4 regions of the Paenarthrobacter sp. 10L420 genome follow, and region 4 is predicted to be linked to each of the others. Evidence: riboswitches for the same ligand, from Rfam matches in the RefSeq annotation. Region 4 holds a riboswitch; each other region holds the start of a gene.
The links. A riboswitch is a leader RNA that binds a small molecule or an ion and turns the genes downstream of it on or off. The one in region 4 is predicted to bind thiamine pyrophosphate.

Region 1: it holds a riboswitch for thiamine pyrophosphate, as region 4 does, so the genes downstream of both, thiO (glycine oxidase ThiO) here and AC1DD5_RS14855 (ECF transporter S component) in region 4, are expected to answer to the same signal.
Region 2: it holds a riboswitch for thiamine pyrophosphate, as region 4 does, so the genes downstream of both, AC1DD5_RS18300 (bifunctional hydroxymethylpyrimidine kinase/phosphomethylpyrimidine kinase) here and AC1DD5_RS14855 (ECF transporter S component) in region 4, are expected to answer to the same signal.
Region 3: it holds a riboswitch for thiamine pyrophosphate, as region 4 does, so the genes downstream of both, thiC (phosphomethylpyrimidine synthase ThiC) here and AC1DD5_RS14855 (ECF transporter S component) in region 4, are expected to answer to the same signal.

The regions. Positions count from the first base shown of each region.
Region 1 is NZ_JBFTJK010000001.1:739,880-743,443, forward strand. Features, by position in the region: gene AC1DD5_RS03605 (ferritin-like fold-containing protein) at 1-472, shown strand, start outside; gene thiE (thiamine phosphate synthase) at 518-1,201, opposite strand; TPP riboswitch at 1,229-1,346, shown strand; gene thiO (glycine oxidase ThiO) at 1,339-2,586, shown strand; gene thiS (sulfur carrier protein ThiS) at 2,583-2,819, shown strand; gene AC1DD5_RS03625 (thiazole synthase) at 2,824-3,564, shown strand, end outside.
Region 2 is NZ_JBFTJK010000014.1:62,046-65,609, forward strand. Features, by position in the region: gene AC1DD5_RS18295 (Rne/Rng family ribonuclease) at 1-800, shown strand, start outside; TPP riboswitch at 947-1,044, shown strand; gene AC1DD5_RS18300 (bifunctional hydroxymethylpyrimidine kinase/phosphomethylpyrimidine kinase) at 1,036-2,595, shown strand; gene rplU (50S ribosomal protein L21) at 2,973-3,281, shown strand; gene rpmA (50S ribosomal protein L27) at 3,341-3,564, shown strand, end outside.
Region 3 is NZ_JBFTJK010000001.1:1,083,594-1,087,157, reverse strand. Features, by position in the region: gene AC1DD5_RS05135 (VOC family protein) at 1-90, opposite strand, end outside; gene AC1DD5_RS05130 (amidohydrolase family protein) at 161-1,249, opposite strand; TPP riboswitch at 1,346-1,453, shown strand; gene thiC (phosphomethylpyrimidine synthase ThiC) at 1,449-3,308, shown strand; gene AC1DD5_RS05120 (alpha/beta fold hydrolase) at 3,291-3,564, opposite strand, start outside.
Region 4 is NZ_JBFTJK010000009.1:109,696-113,259, forward strand. Features, by position in the region: gene AC1DD5_RS14850 (ABC transporter ATP-binding protein) at 1-1,170, opposite strand, end outside; gene AC1DD5_RS14855 (ECF transporter S component) at 1,170-1,790, opposite strand; TPP riboswitch at 1,868-2,004, opposite strand; gene AC1DD5_RS14860 (NUDIX hydrolase) at 2,136-2,813, shown strand; gene AC1DD5_RS14865 (DUF4235 domain-containing protein) at 2,850-3,110, shown strand; gene mnhG (monovalent cation/H(+) antiporter subunit G) at 3,193-3,564, opposite strand, start outside.

The DNA of each region.
Region 1 (3,564 bases), on a different contig from region 4:
GCTCTCGGAGATGGGACTCGATGCCGAAGAGGCCATGCTTCCGTTCCAGCACTCGTTTGACCACTTCCATGAGCGAACAAAGCCGGCGGACTGGTTTGAATCAGTCATGAAGGCCTATGTGATCGACACCGTGTCATCGGACTTTTACCGCATGGTCGCTTCGTACCTCGACGGCGGGACGCAACTCTTTGTCCAGAAGGTGGCCTCCGCCGACCAAGCCACGGAAGTATTACGCGTCCTCCTGCGCAGGGCCCTGGCTGATGATCCTCGCCTGGCATCGCGACTGGCTTTGTGGGGCCGCCGCCTCGTCGGTGAAGCGCTGACCCAGGCCCAACGCGTGGGCATGGAACATCCTCACTTGGGACCGCTGCTCAAGGGCGGCGGGGATGCCCGCACTGCAGTCAAGGTCCTTACCGCTGAACTTGCCGAGCGGCATGGTCGACGGATGTCCGGGCTCGGGCTCACGGCTTAAGAGACTTTCGCATATCCTCGGCTGCCGCCAGGGCGCCGGCGGTGATTATCCGGCGTCGAGCGCTTCCAGCAGAGTCTTTGCCGCCGCCGTCGGATCCTCCGCCTCAGTAATGGCCCGCACCACGACGATCCGGTTCGCTCCCGCAGCCACCACCTGTTCAATGTTGGTGAGGTCGATGCCGCCAATCGCGAACCAGGGGAGGAGGACGCCACCTACGGTCTCCGCATCCGCGCGCTTTACGGCTTCTGCGGCATATGTGACCAGATCCAGCCCGACTGCTTCACGGCCGGGCTTTGTGGGCGTTGCCCACACCGGACCAACACAGAAATAGTCCAGTCCGCTCCTGCCAGGGGAGGCAGCTATAGCGGCGTCAACCTGTTCCGGCGTATGGGTGGAAAGGCCGATCACGGTGCGGTCGTGGAGGAGATGCCTTGCAGCGGGCAGGGGGATGTCCTTTTGCCCGATATGGAACACCGGAGCCCCGGAAATACTGGCAACATCGGCGCGGTCATTGACGGCCCACAGCCGTCCGTGCCGTTGGGCAACGTTGTGCAGAACCTCCAGTACCTCAAGCTCCTCAGCGGCCTCGAGCGTCTTGTCGCGAAGCTGGATGATGTCAACGCCGCCCTCAAACGCGGCGTCGACGAAGTCTTCGAAATCGCCTTGGCGTTTGCGGGCATCAGTGCATAAGTAAAGGCGGGCAGTGGTGTGGACATCATGCTGGGTCATGGAAACCAGAGTAGTTCCTCTAAACTGGGCACGTACTGCGGGAGCCGTGACAGCGTCATATGACCGTCCGGCTGAGAGGGCTTCAGCGCCGACCGCTTGACCTGATCCGGCTAGTACCGGCGTAGGGAAGGAAACACATGGCAGAATCCGGCCAAACCCCCTTGCAGGCAGACGTTGCAGTGATTGGTGGCGGCATCGTTGGCCTTGGCATCGCCCACGAAGCGCGCCGCCAGGGCCGCTCGGTGGTCCTCATTGATCCCACCCCCGCGGCCGGTGCGACGTTTGCTGCCGCGGGGATGCTGGCTCCGGTCAGCGAACTCCACTACCAGGAGGAACACCTCCTGGAACTCATGCTGGAATCCTCCCAACTGTGGCCCGCTTTCATCCGGAGCGTCCATGGCGGCGAATCAGCCACCGGATACCGCACGACGCCGACAATCGCCGTTGGTGCCGACGCCGCCGACCGCCGCGCCCTCGCAGACCTCCGCACAGTCCAGCAGGCCGCGGGCCTGCACGTGGAGCCATTGTCATTGCGGGAGGCGCGCCAACGTGAGCCTTTGCTGAGTCCACAGATTTCCTGTGCCTTCGACATACCGGCCGACCACCAAGTGGACCCGCGGCGGCTTGCACGATGCCTCATGGAAGGGCTGGCAGCCCACGGACCAGGTGACGCAACGTGGGTCTCCGGAGCGGAGGACGGTTTCGCCCTGCCGTTCCACGCATCCCGTTTGCTCTGGGATGGGGACCGCGTCTCCGGGGTTGAACTGGCTTCTGGCGCAGTCGCGGCCTTGGAAACTGTGATCGCCTGCGGGCTGGACGCGGCCAGGATCGGTAATCTCCCCGAAGGTCTCAGTCTGCCCCTGCGGCCCGTTTACGGCGACATCCTCAGGCTGCGCGTCCCCCACCACCTCCAGCCCCTCCTCACATCCACCATCCGGGGTATTGTCCGCGGGGTGCCCGTTTACATCGTGCCCCGGGAAGATGGCACCGTGGTGATTGGAGCAACCCAGCGCGAGGACGGACTATCCGCCTCCACCAATGCAGTCTCCGCCGGAGGCGTCTACCAACTCCTGCGGGACGCCCAAGTCCTGGTGCCTGCGGTGGCGGAGTTGGAACTGCTGGAAGTGACAGCCCGCGCACGGCCCGGCACTCCGGACAACGCACCATTACTGGGACGCGTTGCCGGGCGCGCGGGCACCATCGACGGTCTCGTAATCGCAACCGGGTTCTTCCGCCATGGCGTCCTGTTGACGCCTGTGGCCGCCAGAATCGTCGGCGGGCTGATCAGCGGGTCAGCCGATCCCCGATGGTCCAACTTCACCCCTGATCGATTTACGGCAACGCCGGATCACCGCCTCCAACCAGCAACCAAGGACACACCATGAACATCAAACTCAATGGCTCCGTTCATGCCGTGGCGGATGACGCATCCGTCAGCACGCTCGTCAGCGCCATCACAGGCCGCATCCTGGACCACCGCGGACAGGCGGCCGACGGCGGCAAGCTGGGTGTCGCCGTCGCGCGCAATTCCGAGGTAGTGCCGCGCAGCCAGTGGGCCACGACTGCGCTCGCCGATGGAGACGAACTCGAACTCGTAACCGCAGTCCAGGGAGGCTGAAAAAATGACAGTAGCAAAATCTGACATCCGCACAGATGCTTTGGTGATCGACGGCGTCGAATTCGGCTCCCGCCTGATCATGGGTACCGGTGGTGCACCGAGTCTTGACGGGTTGGGAGCAGCCCTTCTGGCTTCAGGAACGGAACTGACCACTGTGGCAATGCGCCGGTACTCACCGGCCGAGACAGGCTCACTGTTTCAACTCCTGCTGGATCACAACATCCGGGTCCTGCCCAACACCGCTGGCTGTTTTACTGCCAAAGACGCAGTGATGACCGCGGAGCTCGCCCGGGAGGCGCTGGAGACGGACTGGGTGAAGCTGGAAGTCATCGCCGATGAGCACACACTTCTTCCGGATGCGGTGGAACTCGTGGAGGCCACCGAACAGCTGGTGAACCGGGGCTTCAAGGTCTTCGCGTACACCAATGATGATCCTGTCCTGGCGCTGCGCCTGGAAAACCTGGGTGCCACAGCAGTCATGCCCCTTGGTTCGCCTATTGGTACAGGGCTGGGCATCCTGAACCCGCACAACATCGAACTGATCGTGTCCCGGGCCTCTGTCCCGGTAGTGCTCGACGCCGGCATTGGAACCGCGTCCGATGCCGCGCTCGCCATGGAACTGGGATGCGATGCTGTCCTGCTGGCAACAGCCGTGACCCGTGCGCAGAACCCCGTGCAGATGGGTGAAGCCTTCAAACACGCGGTGATCGCCGGTAGGCTGGCCAAGCAGGCTGGCCGAATCCCG
Region 2 (3,564 bases), on a different contig from region 4:
GCCGCCGTGGCAAGGGTGGGGGACCGGCAATGGCCGAAGTGCCTCCTACAGTCCACAGCACGCCGGCCGCCCCCGCAGCTCCTGCGACCACGGAGTCCGTGGACCCGGTCCGCCAGGCGAAGGCTGAGGCGACCAGGGCAGCTCTTGCCACGATCGCCGCTGCAGCACATGCCGCCCACCTGCACGATGACGAGGTTCACCGCGCGGAGGAGCAGGCCCGTGCAGCAGGCCAGCAGGGTCACACCGATGGATCTGCACCTGAGGCTGCAAGCGGCGAGGCTGGCGTTCCGGCTGCACCTGATACCGCCAGTCATGAGGCTGCGGTTCGGGAAGCGCGCGCCACTCCTGTTCTGCGTTTCGGTGGCGAAGAAGTGGCTCTTCCGTTTGTGGAACACCATGAGGAACCAACTGCTGGCAAGCCGGCCATGAGCCTGGACCTGCTGGCCGAGGCGTTCTCGCACCTTGGTGCCGCACCTGCTGCGGAGGAAGAGGCCACGGCTTCGGTTTCCGAACCTGCGGCTGCTTCCGCCGTTTCCCCTGCCAATGCTTCTGCTGGCATTACCGATGAGCACGATCATTCGTTGCGTTCCCGTGGTCGTCGTGGCCGGAGGAACCGCAGTGCCAGCAGGGCGCAGGGTGCCGCAAACGAAACCAGTGTGGAACACCGCGAGGTAACTGCTGCTGCCGCAGGCGGATCTGCCCATGAGGCCAAGGCGCCGGCAGCGGAAGAGCCCGCCAAAAAGAAGGTAGCGGACGAACCCATCATCCTTGGGGTGGGAGTTCCCGCTTCAGAGTTGTAAGCAGGGCAACCAGTCACTAAGCAACCAAAGAGTCCCGCAGCATCCGTTTACGGCGGATACTGCGGGGCTCTTTCGTTGCCCGCCAGTCACATCGATTCCCCGAAGCTGTCCGGTTCCCGGGGCGAGGGGCTTCCGGGCTACGCTAGGAAACTGACACGGGGTGCCGGGCACGGGCCAGGCTGAGATCCAAACCCGTTGAACCTGTCCGGTTAGCACCGGCGAAGGGATGTCCACCATGGCTTCATCGTCGAATTCCGCTGTCTACCCTGTCTACGCCGCGGGTATGGGAGCAGTCCCGGCCCGGCCACATCCGAGGGTGCTCAGCATTGCCGGCTCGGATCCTTCTGGCGGCGCCGGAATCCAGGCAGACTTGAAGAGCATCGCAGCGCACGGGGGCTATGGCATGGCTGCCATCACGGCTTTGACGGCCCAAAACACGTTGGGCGTCAGTGCAGTCCATGTTCCGCCCGTCGAGTTCCTGCGTCAGCAACTGGACGCGATCAGCAGCGATATTGAGATTGATGCGGTCAAGATCGGGATGTTGGGTGATGCGGCCGTCATCGACGAAGTCCGCAGTTGGCTCGAAGAGGTGCGTCCCGCCGTCGTGGTCCTTGACCCCGTGATGGTGGCCACCAGCGGCGACCGCCTTCTGCGGGAGACCGCTGAAACTGCGCTGCGCAGCCTCCTGCCGTTGGCGGATCTCGTCACCCCAAACCTTCCCGAGCTGGCGATGTTGCTGGGGGAGCCCGAAGCCCCCGACTGGGCTACGGCGCTTGACCAGGGTAAACGCCTGGCTGCTGAGTGTGGAACGACGGTTTTGGTAAAGGGCGGCCACTTGGCAGGAAACGACTGCCCCGATGCGCTGGTCAATACGAGCGGTTTGCTGCGACAGGACGTCATCGAGGTGCCTGGGCCCCGCGTTGATACCAGGAACAGCCACGGAACGGGGTGCTCGCTCTCCTCGGCGTTGGCCACGGTCCAAGCCCGTACCGGCGACTGGGAGGCGTCTCTCCGCGAGGTAAAGCCGTGGCTGCTGCAGGCCCTCGCGGCGGCCGACGGGCTGAAGGTAGGTAAGGGTAGCGGGCCGGTCCACCACTTCCACCACATGGAGCCAGCGCTGAATCATGCTGGGAAATCCGGGAAATCCGGCGACTTTGCCGCGCGGCTGTGGGCCGAAGCTGCGCCGGAATTGGATGCGATTTACGGTCTCGCCTTCATCCAAGGCCTGCAGTCCGGGCGGCTCCCGGAGCCCGAGTTCAACTACTACCTGGCCCAGGACGCCATTTACCTGAACGGCTACTCCCGGGTTTTGGCGCGCGCAGGCGCACTTGCCCCCACTGAAGAAGAGCAGCTCTTCTGGGCGAAGTCATCGCAACTCTGCCTTGAAGTGGAGTCCGAGCTCCATCGGAACTGGCTGAGCACGCGCTCGGCCTCAACACAGACCGGACCCGTGACAAGGTCGTACGTGGACCACCTGCTGGCCACATCAGCCTCCGGCAGTTACGCCGTGTTGCTGGCGGCAATCCTGCCCTGCTATTGGCTGTATGCGGAGGTAGGACAGCAACTCCACGCCGCCTATGTGGACGCCGGCGCCCCCAGCGAGCACCCGTACGCCGCCTGGCTGACGACGTACGCGGACGAGGAGTTTGCTGCCGCAACCCGGAAGGCGATCGACTTTACTGATGCCGCGGCAATTAGCGCCTCCGCCCAGGAGCGCGGGGCCATGGTTGAGGCCTTCGCCCAGTCTTGCCGCTACGAGACAGCCTTCTTTGATGCACCCCGGCTCTTCGCCTGAGCAGGGCTTCCGGGGTTGGCGGCTGGGCAATTCCACAAAAATCCAGCGCGTCGTCGGCCAAATCGCAGTATTCCTCCACAAACCCTGTAGGCTGTATGGGCACGGTGCCGGGAGAGTCCGTTACAACTGGTGATGCAAGTCACCCGATAGCCTCCGGACGCGGCCTCATTTGCAGCTGAAGGTCAAACTAGCGTAATCTTGATCTTCGGTGCTTACGCCAACACTTGGGTTATGCCCCTTGGAATTGTTCATGGGATGACTCGCGGGCTTCGATCAGAAGTCCACGGCGTTGAGGCACAGCGCGAACCAAGCCTGATTCCGGTTCAAGGTTCCGCACGCAAATTTAGTAAGAAACGTCGAGAGAAGTGAGTACCCAAGTGGTGTACGCGATTGTCCGCGCAGGCGGCCGCCAAGAAAAAGTTTCCGTTGGAGACTACGTAACGCTTAACCGCGTCCCCGGTGGAGCCGGCAGCACTCTTGAGCTGCCCGCCTTGCTCCTGGTTGACGGCGACAAGGTCACGTCCGCTGCTGCGGACCTGGCCAAGGTCACGGTCACGGCTGAGATCCTTGAGGACCTTCGCGGTCCCAAGATCGTCATCCAGAAGTTCAAGAACAAGACCGGCTACAAGAAGCGCCAGGGTCACCGTCAGGAACTGACCAAGATCAAGATCACGAGCATCAAGTAACTTTCGTTACTCTGTTCAGATTTTCAGTTTCCCCAGAAATTTAGAGGCAGGCATTTCACATGGCACACAAAAAAGGCGCGAGCTCCACTCGCAACGGTCGTGACTCCAACGCACAGCGCCTCGGCGTCAAGCGGTTCGGTGGCCAGGTAGTTTCCGCAGGCGAGATCATCGTTCGCCAGCGTGGAACCCACTTCCACCCCGGTGCAGGCGTCGGCCGCGGTGGCGACGACACCCTGTTCGCACTCGAGGCCGGTGCGGTTGAGTTTGGTACTCGCCGCGGCCG
Region 3 (3,564 bases), on a different contig from region 4:
ACTCATCACCCTCATATCGCCAACCTTGAGCATGACGGTGCCCATAGTGAGTTCGGCAGGAAGGAGGTCCTGATTGGATGTCGTGGTCATGCGAAGCTCCCGGTGATAGATGGCCGCCTTTCGGCACGTTCTACTTATCTAAATTACTTGAAGCTTCAATTTATTCCCAGCGGACCACTTTGCCCCGCAGGACGACATGGTTCAGGCTCGCCACAGTTGCCAGGTTCTTCCTCGGATCATCCCGGCAAAGCACGACGTCGGCACTTGCCCCTTCGCTGAGGCCCTCGGCTCCCAGCCACATCCGTGCGCCCCACGTGGCGGCGTCCAGGACGGCCGTGGGCGGCAGGCCGGCGTCGTAAAGTTCCTTCATTTCGTCAGCGATCCTGCCGTGCTTGATCACGCTCCCTGCATCCGTTCCCGCAAAGATGCCAACACCGGCTTCAAAGGCCTCCAGTACCCTTTCACGGCGTCGCTCCCAAAGACGGGTCATGTGCTCGGCGTAGACCGGAAACTTAGGCGCGGCCTGGGCTGCGATATCCGGAAAAGTAGCGATGTTAATCAAGGTAGGAACGATCGGGACAGACTGCTCCACAAGACGGGGAATATGCCGGGGCAAGAGTCCTGTGGCGTGTTCAATGCAGTCAATCCCGGCGTCGAGCATGTCATCAATGGTGTCTTCAGCGAAGCAGTGGGCCGTCACCCTGGCCCCTTCGTCGTGGGCGGCCGCAATCGCATCCCGCACGACGTTCCGAGGGAAGGAAACCGAGAGGTCGCCCGTCCCGCGATCGATCCAATCGCCCACGAGTTTCACCCAACCGTCCCCGTCCCGGGCTTCCTTGCGGGCTGTCTCCACGAGTTCGTCCGGCTCCACTTCGTGGCCCAAACCACGCAGGTAACGCCGGCTCCGGGCGATGTGGCGTCCGGCGCGAAGAAGCCGTGGGAGATCCTCCCGGCGCTGAACCCAACGCGTATCGCTTGGCGAGCCGGCGTCACGGATCAACAACGTGCCGGCTTTCAGGTCGGCCTGCGCTTGGGCAAGAGTTGTCTGCTCATCAACCGCCCCGCCGACCCCAAGTCCAATGTGGCAATGGGCGTCCACAAAACCAGGAAGGACCCACCCATCCAGTACGGAATCCGGCGCAGCGACGGGACGTTCGAACGTGAGTTTGCCATCAACGGACCACAGCCCGTGCCGTTGATCGTCGCCTGCCACAAGCACAGGACCGGTGAATTCGATGATGTAGGCCATGCCAAAAGCCTAATCTGCCGATATGCCACAAACCTCCCGGATGGGTAAGCGCTACGACGATGACTGTGTCCCCGATCAGAGCTGTGGTAGCTTCGTCTACGACCACACGGGGGCCCCTGCAGGGGCTGAGATCGGACTGAAGCAGTCTGCGACCGTTGAACCTGTCCGGGTAATGCCGGCGAAGGAAGTGAGGAATCCTTTGAGCACCACCGAAACACAGCACAGCCCTGCCGAAAACCAGGCCAACATCAGCGAAAAGACGACGGAAACCGTCACACAGTCGCTGAAATCCCATTCGTTGGCTTGGCTGGAAGACCGCGCCCATGGCATCCGGGTCCCCGTCACGGAGATTGCACTGGAGTCCTCTCCCAACGGTGAGGCGAACGAGCCACTGCAGGTGTACCGAACTGCAGGTCCGGGCAGCGACCCCGTAGTGGGCCTGGAGCCCTTCCGCACCCGATGGATCGAAGACCGAGGTGATACCGAGGCATACTCCGGGCGGGAGCGGAACCTGCTCGACGACGGCAAATCAGCGGTACGCCGCGGCGCAGCCTCGCAGGAGTGGAAGGGGGCGCAACCGGTGCCCCGCCGCGCCGTCGAGGGTAAGACCGTCACCCAGATGCACTATGCCAGGCAAGGCATCGTCACGCCGGAAATGCAGTTTGTGGCGCTGAGGGAGAACTGCGACGTTGAGCTGGTCCGCAGCGAAGTGGCTGCCGGGCGCGCCATCATCCCCAACAACATCAACCACCCCGAGTCCGAGCCCATGATCATTGGCAAGGCGTTCCTGGTCAAAATCAATGCCAACATCGGAAACTCAGCGGTCACCAGTTCCATAGCCGAGGAAGTTGACAAGCTGCAATGGGCAACCCAGTGGGGTGCCGATACCGTCATGGACCTCTCCACCGGAGACGACATCCACACAACCCGCGAATGGATCATCCGCAACTCCCCCGTTCCGATCGGCACCGTGCCCATCTACCAGGCCCTGGAGAAGGTCAACGGTGAAGCCAACAAACTCACGTGGGAAATCTTCCGGGACACCGTAATAGAGCAGTGTGAACAAGGCGTTGACTACATGACCATCCACGCCGGGGTGCTCCTGCGCTACGTGCCCTTGACGGCAAACCGTGTGACAGGCATCGTCTCCCGTGGCGGCTCGATCATGGCCGGGTGGTGCTTGGCGCACCACGAGGAGAACTTCCTCTACACGCATTTTGATGAGCTCTGTGAAATCTTCGCTAAGTACGACGTCGCCTTCTCCCTGGGCGACGGATTGCGCCCCGGTGCCACGGCTGACGCCAACGACGCCGCGCAGTTCGCCGAGCTCGATACGCTTGCAGAGCTGACCCAGCGGGCTTGGGAATTCGATGTGCAGGTGATGGTTGAAGGACCCGGACACATTCCCTTCCACTTGGTCCGCGAGAACGTGGAGCGCCAACAGGAACTGTGCAAAGGTGCCCCCTTCTACACCTTGGGACCGCTGGTCACGGACGTCGCTCCTGGCTATGACCACATCACCTCGGCAATCGGCGCAACGGAAATTGCGCGGTACGGCACGGCCATGCTCTGCTACGTAACGCCCAAGGAACACCTGGGACTGCCGAACAAGGACGATGTGAAGACCGGTGTGATCACGTACAAGATCGCAGCGCACGCAGCGGACCTCGCCAAGGGACACCCGGGCGCAAACGAACGCGACGACGCTTTGTCCAAGGCCAGGTTCGAGTTCCGTTGGCGGGACCAGTTCGCGTTGTCCCTGGATCCGGTTACTGCCGAAGCCTTCCACGACGAAACACTTCCTGCCGAACCTGCCAAGACGGCGCACTTCTGCTCGATGTGCGGACCCAAATTCTGCTCGATGCGCATCAGCCAAGACATCAGGGACGAGTTCGGTTCCGCCGACGCGCAGGCCGCCATTGCAGGGATATACGACGGCATGCGGGAAAAGAGCGAAGAATTCCTGGCGTCGGGCGGCAAGGTGTACCTGCCGGAGCTGCAGCTTCCCACTACCCGGATGTCCTCCACCAAGAGGGCAGCGTCAGGAAACCTTAACTGACCTCGTCCGGACAATATCGGCTACAAAAGAGCGAATAATCCGGTCTCCATCTACCGAGTCCTGGGGCCGGTGCCCTCCCGCTGCTACGCGTCGCAGGGCACCGGTGTCCTCCAGGTACCCGGCGATTTCTTCGTACAGTGGCTCCCACCCGCCTGTCAGGACAAGGGTAGGAACGCCAGGAACAATGTGCAGGGGCGCCTCCCAAGGAGGCGCCTGAAGCCGGAGGCGACGTGCGGAACGGCGCGCTTCGGGTGTG
Region 4 (3,564 bases):
GAACACGGTGCCGATGCGGGAAATCAGTTGATCGGCCTTCCACTTGAAAGGGTCGATTCCCGCTCCCTCGGAAAGTTCGACGGCGGCACTCACCTTGCCGTCCACGGGCGCCAGAAGGCCGGCCAATGTGAGCGCAAAAGTGGACTTGCCGGCGCCGTTGGGGCCCGTGACTGTGAGCGCCCTTCCAGCTCGTACTTGTGCACTGATACCCGATTGCACGGGGAGGGGTGGGATGGTTTTGAAGCGGCGACGGCGTGGCTTTTCACGGGAAACAGCCAGGTCCTGTGCCACGAGGAGAAGTTGGGCGGTGGATTCTTGGCCACCTGACACGGTCCTGCGGGCGCGAGTTGCCGGAACATACCCCGGCACCCACACTCCCGCAGCCATCAACATGGCGCGGGCTTCACTGAGCACCTGATCCGGAGGGCCGTCCAGAAGCACACCGCCCCCGGCCGAGGGTGGCTGGAGGACCACGATCCTGTCCACCAGGTCCTTCCACACGGACACACGGTGTTCCACGACAACCAACGTGGCGCCGGTCTTGTCCAGGCAGCGCTGCACGGCGTCGCGAACCTCAAGCACACCCACTGGATCCAGGTTGGCCGTGGGTTCGTCCAGCAGGATCAGCCCGGGCCGCATCGCCAGGATGCCAGCCAACGCAAGGCGCTGCTTCTGCCCGCCGGAGAGTGCCGCCGTCGGGTGATCCAGTGCCAAACCGCCGCCTGCAGCGCTGCGCAACCCAACGTCGTCGAGCGCTTCATGGACGCGGGCCCAAATTTCATCCCGGGGAACGGCCAGGTTTTCGGCGCCGAACGCGACGTCGTCACCCACCCGGGAGAGCACCACCTGGGTCTCCGGATCCTGCTGCATCAGACCTGCGCGGCCGCGCTGTTCGCGGGGAGCGACGCCGTCGATCAACAGCGAGCCGGTCTCGTCCGAATCGTCTTCCTCGTCACCCAGTACACCGGCGAGGGCATGGAGCAGTGTGGACTTCCCTGCGCCCGATGGACCCAGCAACAGCACACGCTCGTCGGGCTCGATCCGGAGATCGAGGTCCTGGATGGCGGGTGTGGAACGCCCGGCATGCCGCCATCCCCACCCTTGGGCGGTGATGGCGGCAGGCCGGACCTGGCCGCTGCTTTGCTGGTTGCTGCCTTCTTTCGCAGGCATTAGTTGAAGACGGGCTCCGAAGCAGCCTTGCGCGACGCGAAGGAGCTGAGGACGCCCGTCTTGGCCAGCCCGCGGGTGGCAACCCAGGACAGCGCGCCGGCGATGATCGCACCCGAAAGCGTGCAGAAGGCGATGTAGGCCAGCTTGTCGATCGCTTCGTAGGCGATGTTCCAGCCCCAAGGCAGGAAGGAATCGTTCAGACCGCAGAAGAGGCCCGCGCCAGCACCTGCGAGGAGTGCGGCGGACAGGTCGAACTTCTTGTACCTGAACGCAGCGAAGACGAGTTCTGCGCCCAGTCCCTGGAGGATGCCGGAGATGAGGACGGTGGTGCCGTACTGGGAACCCATGATGAGTTCGCCGGTGGCGGCGACGGCTTCGCAGAACAGGGCTGCGCCCGGCTTGCGGATGATGAGCATGCCCAGGACGGCCGGGATCATCCAGCCACCGGCGATCAAACCGGTGAGCGGCGGATACGTGGCGTTCATGGGGATGGATACGATTGCGGCGCCCTGGGACCAGGCCCAGAAGATCACGCCGCCGGCGATGGCAATCAAAGCTGCCACCACGATGTCTACAACACGCCAGTTATAACTGGTTTTCTTCACGCTTGCCGTGGTCATTTTTCTGCCTCCTGAGGTACAGGAGGGGAAAGTGCTCCCCGGAACTCCCGGCCGGCTTGCGCCGCCCGGTTCCGGACACTCTGAGAAGCTCGACTCCCTTGCGCCGGTACTAACCGGATCAGGTTCGAGGGTCTGCGGCTGTCCGCACTCTCAGCGCCCTCGCGTCTCCTGCATCTCTGCAAGGTCCGACGGCGGCGCTCCCCTGTCGTTATAAATCTGCCCTTATGGGCGTGTTTCAGTTTACACCTGTGGGTGTTCGTGGGAGGTGGGGGTTAGTCACAAAACGGTTGGTAACGAGACCTGAGAGAATGATCCAGCAGAATCGACGCGGCAAAGGGGTACTTCATGACGGACCTTCCCACTACGGACATCCCAGTTCCCCCAGCCCGCCTTGCCGCGAGCGTCATCCTGCTGCGGGACACCCCGGGCGGGCTCGAAGCCTTCGTTCAGCACCGGGTTACCACCATGGACTTCGCCGCAGGAATGGTGGTTTTTCCTGGAGGTCGCGTTGATGCCGCAGACCAGGGCGGATGGGATTACCCGGCGGAGTTGCTTGAACGGCATGCTGCAGACTGGCACTTGAGCTCCATCGCCGTCGATCCCGAACACGCCACAGCAAAGTCAGGCATGGTTCTCACGGCTGCCCTTCGGGAGGTTTGGGAGGAGGCCGGACTTGGCCTTGATGCCTCGGACCTGCGCCCTTGGGCCAACTGGGTCACGCCAACGGACATGCCCAAGCGCTTCGACACGTACTTCTATGTAGCCAAGCCTGCTCCGGAAGCAGAACCCCAGCATCAAACCACCGAAGCGTGGCAATCACTCTGGATGCCTGTTGGCGGGATCCTGACGGCTGAAGCTTCCGGTACATTGCAGCTGATGCCACCCACGTATTACCTGCTCAAGGAAATTGCCGGCCTCGGAACAGTGGATGCCGTCTGGGAAGCCGATCACGACGTTGTTCCTGTCCTCGCACCACGCGGTTCCATGGCAGCTTTCCTCAAAGAACGGGAAAACCGCCGCTAGTCCCAACCCACCTGGAAGTGAGGCTAGGCTGGGGGCATGAACCTCTTTTTCAAGCTGCTGGGTGCCGGAGTAAGCCTGGCAGCCGGATTCGTCGGCACCAAGTTGGTCAACAAGGGCTGGGAAAAGGCCACGGGCAACAAACCGCCCACGGGCCACGACGATATGGAAACGAGCCTCCGCTCAGCGTTGTCCTTCGCGCTGATTTCGGCCTTCGTCAGTACGCTCATCCAGGTTTTCGCGAGCCGCGGCACCCAGCGTGCCATCGCCCGCTTCGCCAAGACGCAGGACATCGTCTAGGCCGCGCATAGTTGTTCCAACGCGGGGTCAGTTAGGGTCCCTCACCGTCGTCGGGAGGGAGCTTAAGTGACCCCGCGTTGTTCTAAGTGTCCGGGGTGGAACCGTCGGCGGCTGCCCTTTGGACAACCGCTTCAAGCTCATCCTTGGTGAGCAGTTCGCGGTGCCCATGCTTGGTCCGGTAAGCGGAGCGGCCCACCATATGTGCGGAGACCGGCGCAGTCAGCAGCTGGAAAATCCAGGCCACCACCAGAACCGGCCAAACCCACCATGTGCGCATTTGCAGACCCATGGCTGCAAGCATGAGGAATAGGCCCAAGACCTGCGGCTTGGTTGCCGCGTGCATGCGGCTCATGAGATCGGGAAACCGCAGGAGGCCAATTGCGGCTCCGAGCGACATCAGGGCACCCACCACAAGAAACACGGCCGTCACCGCATCAATGACTGCATCCACTCC